2 regions of the Pseudarthrobacter sp. NCCP-2145 genome follow, and region 1 is predicted to be linked to the other one. Evidence: predicted binding sites of a transcription regulator. Region 1 holds the regulator's gene; the other holds the start of a gene.
The links. Region 1 encodes Rex, which represses fermentation and respiration genes when NADH is low (regulators of the CRP and FNR family bind a similar motif). Its sites were predicted from a motif close to CTTGTGAANNNNTTCACAAG; they were not measured.
Positions count from the first base shown of each region.

Region 2: NFU08_RS07315 (queuosine precursor transporter) is a predicted target of Rex. The motif match lies at 1,667-1,686, and genes of this name have one in related genera.

Region 1 is NZ_BRCG01000027.1:47,285-51,689, forward strand. It holds gene NFU08_RS18840 (hypothetical protein) at 1-364, shown strand, start outside; gene NFU08_RS18845 (hypothetical protein) at 474-1,277, shown strand; gene NFU08_RS18850 (redox-sensing transcriptional repressor Rex) at 1,340-2,044, opposite strand; gene NFU08_RS18855 (glutaredoxin family protein) at 2,163-2,417, opposite strand; gene NFU08_RS18860 (HAD family phosphatase) at 2,517-3,335, shown strand; gene NFU08_RS18865 (30S ribosomal protein bS22) at 3,460-3,558, opposite strand; gene NFU08_RS18870 (helix-turn-helix domain-containing protein) at 3,708-3,920, opposite strand; gene NFU08_RS18875 (3-deoxy-7-phosphoheptulonate synthase) at 4,064-4,405, opposite strand, start outside.
Region 2 is NZ_BRCG01000006.1:159,472-163,876, reverse strand. It holds gene NFU08_RS07325 (TIGR01777 family oxidoreductase) at 27-941, opposite strand; gene NFU08_RS07320 (TetR/AcrR family transcriptional regulator) at 969-1,625, opposite strand; gene NFU08_RS07315 (queuosine precursor transporter) at 1,809-2,552, shown strand; gene NFU08_RS07310 (dienelactone hydrolase family protein) at 2,549-3,304, opposite strand; gene tgt (tRNA guanosine(34) transglycosylase Tgt) at 3,352-4,405, opposite strand, start outside.

The sequences.
Region 1 (4,405 bases):
GGGCGGCATCCTGGGCCTGCTGGGTGGAATGCTCGGCATGCTGGCATCGCTGGTGCTCTTTGCCGCGGCACCGGGGGCGGCCACGCTGGTGCTCCTGCTCATGCTGCTGGCGGCAGCGGTCGGTGCGGCGCAGATCGTCCTGGCCCTTGCCATGAAGGACGGAAAGCGCTGGGCCCGCCTGGGCCTCACGGCCCTCACCGGCGCCACCCTGGTCCTGGCCGTGGCCAACGCCATGATGGGCGTGGGCCAGGGCGGCAACTGGGCAACGTTCCTCATCAGCCTGGCGGCAACGGTGCTGCTGTGGCTGCCCAATTCCCAGGCCTTCTTCGCCGCGGCCCGCTCCGGGAATACCTCTTCCGAATGACCCACAAGGCGGCTGCCCGGGGGTACGGTGGACGTAAGTGATGCTGGGGGTAGGGGACAGGACCGATCCCGGCGATTTACCTGGAACCCGACACGCAAAAGGACCGCCCATGAGCACTCCCCCCGTCCCGCCTCCCGTTCCGAACGAACCCGAGCCCGGCTCCGAGTCCGGCAGCCAGGGTCCGCGCTACGGCCAGAATGCACCCCAGTATGGCCAAAACCAGCCCCAGTACGGCCAGCAGTCCGGAACACCGCAGTATGGACAGAACGCCCCGCAGTACGGCCAGAACCCGCCCCAGTACGGCCAGTCGGGCGCACCCCAGTACGGGCAGAACGCCCCGCAGTACGGCCAGAACCCGCCGGCAGCCCCCGGCTACGGCCAGCAGCCGTACGGACAGTCCCCCTATGCGCAGTATCCGTCGGAGCAGCCCCAGCCGTCCGGCAGCACGGGTGTTCCCCAGATGGTCAACATCTCCTTCTGGCTGCTGATTGCCTCCGCCGCGATCTTTGTGATTTCGATGCTGACCGGCCTGACCACGCTGGATGATCCCATGTTCCGCGACGCCTTCGAAACCCAGATCGAGGGCAGCGGCGCCGGTGTCACCTACGAGGATATGAAGGGCGTCATCGCCGGAACCCTGGTGGTGTTCGCCATCATCGGCCTCGCCCTGTACCTGCTGGTGGCGTTCTTCGTCCGTAAGGGCAAGAACTGGGCGCGGATCCTGGGCACGGTCTTCGCGGCACTGTCCATCTTCGGCCTCTTCGGCCCGCCCAGCTTCGCAACCCTCGGCACCCTGCTGGGGATCGCGGCCATCGTGCTGCTCTACCTGCCGGCCTCGGCTCCGTATTTCCGGCGCCAGCAGCCGTTCGCCAACCCGTACGGCGGCAATATGGGGAACCCATACGGCCGGTAACTCCACGCACCACCCACCCTTCGGGCGTGGGCCCCGGAACCAGCAAGCACCGCTGACGGAGACTAGGCGGTCTGCCCCGGGGCCTGCGCCCGTTGTGCGTGATAGGCCAGGATCTGCAGCTCGGTTGCCATGTCCACCTTGCGGAGGTTAACGCCCTCCGGCACCTGGAGCATGATGGGGGCGAAACTCAGGACGCTGCGGACCCCGGCCGCCACCACGCGGTCGCAGATGCCCTGGGCCACGGAAGCGGGCAACGCAAGGACCACCATGTTGGCCCCGGTGCGGTGCAGCACGGTTTCCAGGTCCGCCACGTCGCTGACGCGCAGCCAGCCGACCTCGTTGCCCACCACCATCTGGTCCGCGTCAAAGATGGCCACGACGTCGAAACCCCGGGATTCGAAGCCGCCGTACCGTGCAAGGGCCTTGCCCAGATTGCCGGCACCGACGATGGCAACTTTCCAGTCGTGGGTGAGTCCCAGGGCAGCGGCGATGTGCCGGCTGAGGTACTGGACCTCGTAGCCCACACCGCGGGTGCCGTAGGAGCCCACGTGGGAGAGGTCCTTGCGGAGCGTAGCGGAGCTGACGCCGGAGGCCTCGGCAAGGGATTCGGAGGAGACCCGCTCCACGCCCTCGGCCAGGAGGGTATTGAGGGCACGCAGGTAGAGGGTCAGCCGGGCCACTGCAGCGGGCGGAATCTGTTTGGCTGCCGTGCCCGCAGCTCCCGGCAGGTCCGGGACAGCCTGGGGGGTTGAATCCAGCGAAGCCACCAGCCCCTCCCTCGCATCGCGTTGTGACTCCACTCTAGGGCCCAACCGGCAATGCCATCAAAGCAGGTGCCGCCGATGCAGGGGACACTGAAGACCTCTCCACCACGGTACTGCTCCCCTACTGTGCCAGGGCCCGCTGGAGCACGCGTGCCAGCCGGGCTTCGTCGATTTTCCAAAAATCGCGCTGCACGCCATCCACCAGCACCACCGGGATTTCTTCCGCGTAGCGCTCACGGAGTTCCGGCTGGTTGTCCACCAACTCCTCGCTCCACCCAAGTCCCAACGAGGCTGTAACCCTGCTGACGGCGTCGCGCGCGTCTTCGCAGAGGTGGCAGTCTGCCTTGGTGATCAGGACAACGCGGGGTGAGGCCATGCGTTAACCGTAGACCCGTTCCCCCGGGTCCGGCGACGCCGGGCAAGGGGGAACAAGGCTAAACGGGGATTGAACAGCGGATTGACTAGACTCGACTGCATGCCCGAGGAGAAGTACGTCGCCGTAGTCACCAAACCGGTTGCTGCGCCGCAACCGGGCGAGGCGGCGTTCTTCGATGTGGACAACACCCTGATGCGCGGTGCCAGCCTCTTCCACGTTGCCCGCAAGATGCACCAGCGCGGGGCGTTCACCATGGCCCAGGCGGCCGGGTTCGCGTGGAAGCAGTTCAAGTTCGTGGCCCGCGGCGAAAACATGGACGATGTCCACGCCGTCCGCGACTCCGCACTGACGCTGGCGGCCGGCATCACGGTTGATGACATCAAGGCGCTCGGCGAAGAGGTCTACGACGAGATGATCGCCTCCCGCATCTGGCCGGGCGCCAAAGCGCTGGCGGAGCAGCACCTGCGCGTGGGCCGCCGGGTGTGGCTGGTGACCGCCACCCCCATCGAAGTGGCCACGGTGATCTCTACCCGGCTGGGACTGACCGGGGCGCTGGGGACGGTGGGGGAAATTTCCGAGGGCATGTACACCGGCCGCCTGGTGGGTGACATCCTGCACGGCTCGGCCAAGGCTGTGGCCGTCCAGGCCATTGCGGACGCCGAGGAGCTGGACCTCAAGCGCTGCTGGGCGTACAGCGACTCCTATAACGACATTCCGCTGCTGACCCTTGTGGGCCATCCGGTGGCCATCAACCCGGATGCCCGCCTGCGCCGGCACGCCCGCGACAACAACTGGCCGGTCTACGATTTCCGGTCAGGCCGGCGCGCGGCCACGTTCGGCCTCAAAGCCGCGACGGCCGGCGGCGCCGTCTACGGGCTCTGGAAGGGATTTGCCCGCATCCGGGGCCCGCGCATCTAGGTCGCAGCAGATGTCCTTATGAGCCTTGTTAACGACATGTGCTGCTACCTGGTTGGGGACAGCACAAGAAAATGCCCGCCGCCTCGGAAGGCGACGGGCATTTCCTGCGCTGTTCGAAGTATCTCTACTTCTTGTTGCGGCGCTGGTGACGGGTCTTGCGAAGCAGCTTGCGGTGCTTCTTCTTGGCCATACGCTTGCGACGCTTCTTAATAACTGAACCCACGTAAGTTCCTTACAAACTAGATGCAGTACCTGTCTGATGGAAATTGTTCGTGGACAGAGCTACGAACTGAACAACTGACAGATTCTTACAATGACGTAAAACGTTCCTTAACAGGGTACCGCTTCCGGAAGGCGGCTACGGACAGCTGCTCAGGCTGTCTCGGAGTGGCCGTCCACCACAGCACCTTTGAGGTACTGCTCAACGGCCTGTTCCGGAACCCGGTAGGAGCGGCCGAAGCGCACTGCCGGCATTTCGCCGGAGTGCACCAGCCTGTACACGGTCATTTTGGAGACGCGCATGACCTGGGCTACTTCAGCCACGGTCAGGAACTTCGCGTTGGAGAAGTTCTGTTCTGCCGACATTTCCCTATTTTCCTTTGCTGACGGATGGACAACAGTGACCCCAGGTACGTGCCAATGCGGTGTTCCGATGCTGAGCCATCCACCAACCACCTATCTAGATACTCTAGATGTTCGTGTGGCAGAAGTGAAAGTAGTAAATCCCCCTATTTCGCCTCCCGGCGCTTGCGCGCGGATGCCGCCAGTTGGTCCAGGACGGAGACCGAAACGTCCCATTCCATGCAGGCATCGGTGACGCTCTGCCCGTACACGAGCTCAGCGCGTCCGGCCGCGTGCTCGGCAACATCCAGGTTCTGCGCACCGCCCACCAGGAAGCTTTCCAGCATGACGCCGGCAATCGCCTGGGCCGACGTGCCGCCGTCCTCGAGCTGCGCGCCGATCTCCAGCGCCACCTCGGCCTGCCGGTGGTGGCTCTTGCCGCTGTTGGCATGGCTGGCATCCACAATGAGCCGCGGGTTCAGCTGCTTGCCTGCCAGCTTGGCTGACGC
Region 2 (4,405 bases), on a different contig from region 1:
GCCGAAAGTCACCCTGCGCGGCCGGCTCATGCGCCCCTGGCGATCTGCTGGAGCGCTCGGCCCAGTTCGGGCTGGCTGTAGACGAAGCCCGCGTCCAGTAGCTTCTCCGGCTGGACCCAGCGGCTCTTCAGCACCAGTTCCGCCTCCGTCCGGATCAGGATGGCTCCCAGCCGCAGCAGCCAGGCCGGAGTGGGGATGCCGAACCTGGCTCGATAGGCCCGGCGGACCATGCGCATCAGCTCGCGGTTGTCCACCACATCCGGAGACGCCACATTCACGGGGCCGCTGAGGTCCTTCCGGGCATGCACGAAGCGCACGCACCGGTAAAGGTCCTCCACATGGATCCAGCTGAACTTCTGCGTGCCGGGGCCCATCCGGCCGCCCAGGCCCAGCCGGGCAAGGGTGGCGAAGGGCCGCAGTGCTCCTCCTCCGGGGCCCAGGACGATCGAGATCCGCAACGGGATCTTACGCGTCCCCGGGGTAACGGCGGCTGCAAGTTCGGCTTCCCACGCGCGGGCAACGTCCACTGAAAATCCCGTGCCCGGTTCGCCGTCACGTTCGGTTTGCGGGCCATCCATGGCATGGCGGTAGATGGTGCCGGTGCTCGCATTGAGCCAGGTCGACGGCGGCTGCCGGCACAGTGCGACGGCACGGCCTAGTGCCGCTGTAGTGGAAACGCGGGACTCCCGTATGGCGGCCTTGTTCCGGGCGCTGTAGCGGCAGGAGACGGAGCGTCCGGCGAGGTTCACGAGGAGCTCCGCACCGTCCAGCACCCGGGCCAGGCGGGCGTCGTCGTCATCCCACGTGGCCGACGGCGACCCCTTGGCGCCTTTGCGGCCAATGGTGCGCACCGACCAGCCGTCCTTCTCGAACCGGGTCCGGAAATACCTGCCGATGAATCCGGAAGCTCCGGCCAGTACCACCGTTTTTATGCCGCTCATGGTCCCCCCACTGTGTTGTTTCGATCGTCAGCCACGGATGCTGCGGCTCAGGCTCAGGAAGTCGTCCAGGATCCTGCCCACACCGGGAACCCGGGCCAATGAGAGTCCCCGTGTGATCAGCGGGACGGCGCCGTCCACCAGGCGCCTGGTCCGCTGCTGCCCGTCGGAGGTGTCGTAGACCCAGAAGAGGGTGACGGCCATGTAGAAAAGCCACAGCAGTTCCGGAAGATCGGACCTGAGCTTTTTCGGTGCCGGCGGTTTCGCGGCCTCAACCGCCGTGCGGAAGATGTCCAGCGACGCTTCGCGCGCCGCCGTTGACCCGGCGGCGAAGGGATTGACCGGGGACGTCGGGCGGATGGCCGTGGCGATGAAGTCGCCGCCAAACCGGTGGTAGGGCGCCATGGCGTCCAGGCCCGTGTGAAGGGTGGCCCTGAGCCGGCTGGTGAGGTCGCCGGCGTCCTTGAGCGCTTCGGCCGCCCTGGCCGCATGCTCAGCCTGTACCTGCAGGTACAGCTCCTGCACCAGATCGTCCTTGGACGCGAAGTAGTAGTAGGCGTTGCCCACCGAGACGCCCGCCTCGGCTGCGATGGCCCGCATGGTGGTCTTGGCGAAGCCGATTTCCCGGAACATGCGCAGTGCGACGCCGGCCACCAGCTGTCGCGTCTGCTCGCTCTTTACGGTCATGGGCTTTTCTCGAATTGAACGTGTTCAAGAAAACTACCACAGATTTGAACGCGTTCAGATTGGGCCCATCACGCCGCCGCACGGCAGTCTCCCGCACAATGGGAGAATGGGGGGACAGTGCTAATACAGCCGGTGTTCCCGCTCCCCGGGCGCCGAGCGAACCACTACGAACGGACCTCCGCCATGACCCCAGCTTCAGGCCACCACACCATGCCCCAAAACCCTCCAGTTCCGGACCGCCCACGGTTCGCCTCGATCGGGTCCCCGTACTTCGGCATCATGCTGGCGATCATGGCGGTGGTGCTGATCCTGTCCAACATCGGGGCGTCCAAGGGAGTGGCCATCGGGCCGATCATCACCGACGGCGGCTTCTTCCTCTTCCCGCTGGCGTACATCCTTGGCGACGTCATCAGCGAGGTCTACGGCTTCAGGGTGGCACGCAAAGCCATCCTCACCACCTTCGGGCTGTCCGTCTTCGCATCACTCTGCTACTGGGCGATCATCGCCCTGCCCGGATTCGACGACGAGTTCGGAATGTCCAAGCAGGCAGCCCTGGAGGGCGCGCTCGGTCCCGTCCCGCAGATCGTGCTGGCGTCGCTGCTGGCGTTCCTGGCCGGGCAGACCATCAACTCCTGGATCATGGTGCGGATGAAGGCACGCTCCGGCGAGAAGTCCCTGTGGGCCCGCATCATGGGCTCCTCGGTGGCCGGCGAGTTCGTGGACACGCTGATCTTCTGCAGCATCGCCGCCTCGGTCATCGGAATAACCGACGCCGCGACCTTTGTGAACTACGTGGTGGTTGGCTTTGTGTACAAGACCCTGGTGGAGTTCATCCTGGTCCCCGTAACGTCGCTGGTGATCCGCTGGGTGAAGAAGCGCGAACCGAGCTACGGTGCCCCGGCGGCAGCGGTGACGAACGCAGCTTAGGCGCCGCCCTTGAGCGTCCCGTCGAGCAGGGCCCGCAGTTCCCGGAAGTGCCGTTCCGTGGCCTTCGCGTGGAAGGCAGAGGTGTCGGCCATCGAGTAGCCATGCGATGCGCCCTTGTAGACCTCGTTGGATGACGCAAGGCCGGCCGCGTCGAGGGCCTTACCCAGCCGGGCCACGGCGTCGGGGCCCATGCTCTGGTCGTGGTCGGCGTGGCCGAACACGAACCGTGCCGTTGCCCTGTCCAGCCCCAGATGCGGGCTGTCCGGCTCGTCTGTGGCAAGACCGCCGCCATGGAATCCGCCACAGGCTGCCACCACGTCCGGGTGGGCCGTGGCGGTGCGCACCGCCAGCCTGGCTCCCATGCAGTAGCCGAACGTGCCGATGGGGCCCGGCGCAACGCCGTCGAGTGTTCCAAGGGCCGCCACCCAGGCGTCAATGTCCGGCAGCGCCTTGTCCGTGGTGAGGCGTCCCACCCGGGGAAAGGCAGCCTTGCCGGCCGCCTGCCTGCCCTCCGGCGTGGTCATGTCACCGCGCGGTGCCAGCTCCGCGGCCGTCCCTTCGCGGTAGAAGACGTTCGGTGCCAGGACCACATAGCCCCAGTCGGCGACGCGCTGGGCCATGTCCTCTATGCGCGGGCGCAGGCCAAAGGCGTCCATGTACAGGATGACGCCGGGAAACGGGCCGCTGCCCGTGGACGGGCGGGCCACCAGGGCTTCGGCAGTGCCGTCGGCGGCGGGGATCTGGATCAGCATCGGGTCAGGATACCGGAACAGCTGGCGACGGCGGCCTTCCGGGCAGGTCAGGAGTAGTACTGCCCCAGGGTCTCCGCCTTGAAATCGAAGAAGGTCCCGTCCTCGATGGCGAGGCGGGCGTCGTCCACCATCTTCACCACGAACCGTTCGTTGTGGATGGAGATCAGCGTGGCGGAGAGCATCTCCTTTGCCTTGAAGAGGTGGTGGATGTAGGCCCGCGAGTAGTTGGTGCAGGCGTAGCAGTCGCACCCGTCCTGGAGCGGGCCGAAGTCGCGCTTGTACTTGGCGCCGGAGAGGTTGAAGCGTCCCTGCGGGGTGTAGAAGGCGGAATTGCGGGCCACCCGGGTGGGGGAGACGCAGTCGAAGGTGTCGGCGCCGTTCTCGATAGCCGTGAAGATGTCGTCCGGTTCCGAGATGCCCAGCAGGTGGCGCGGCTTGTCCTCGGGCAGTTCCTCGTTGCACCACCGGACAATGGTGCCCAGGTTCTCCTTCTCCAGTGCCCCGCCGATGCCGAACCCGTCGAACGGCATGGCGCCGAGGTCCCGGCACGCCTTGCGCCGCAGGTCCTCGTACTGCGCACCCTGGATCACGCCGAACAGGGCCTGGTACGGCTTGCCCGCCCGGGACGAGGTCAGCCGGAAGTGCTCCTCGATGCAGCGCAACGCCCACAGGCGGGTGCGTTCGAGGGATTCCTCCTGGTACCTGCGGGAGTTCTGCAGGGTGGTCAGCTCATCGAAGGCGAACATGATGTCCGCGCCGATCTGGTGCTGCACCTGCATGGAGATTTCGGGGGAGAACCGGTGCCTGTCGCCGTTGAGGTGGCTCTTGAACCACACGCCGTCGTCGTCAATGTGGGCCAGGCGTTCCTTTCCGGGGGCGACGGCGTCATCCGGCCCGGACGCATCCACGGCTTTCATGTCGATGACCTTCTTGAACCCCGAGCCCAGGCTCATCACCTGGAATCCGCCAGAGTCCGTGAACGTGGGCCCGGACCAGTTCATGAATGCGCCAAGGCCGCCCGCCTCGTCGAGAATGTCCGCGCCGGGCTGCAGGTACAGGTGGTAGGCGTTGGCCAGCACGGCCTGCGCGCCCAGGTCCGCC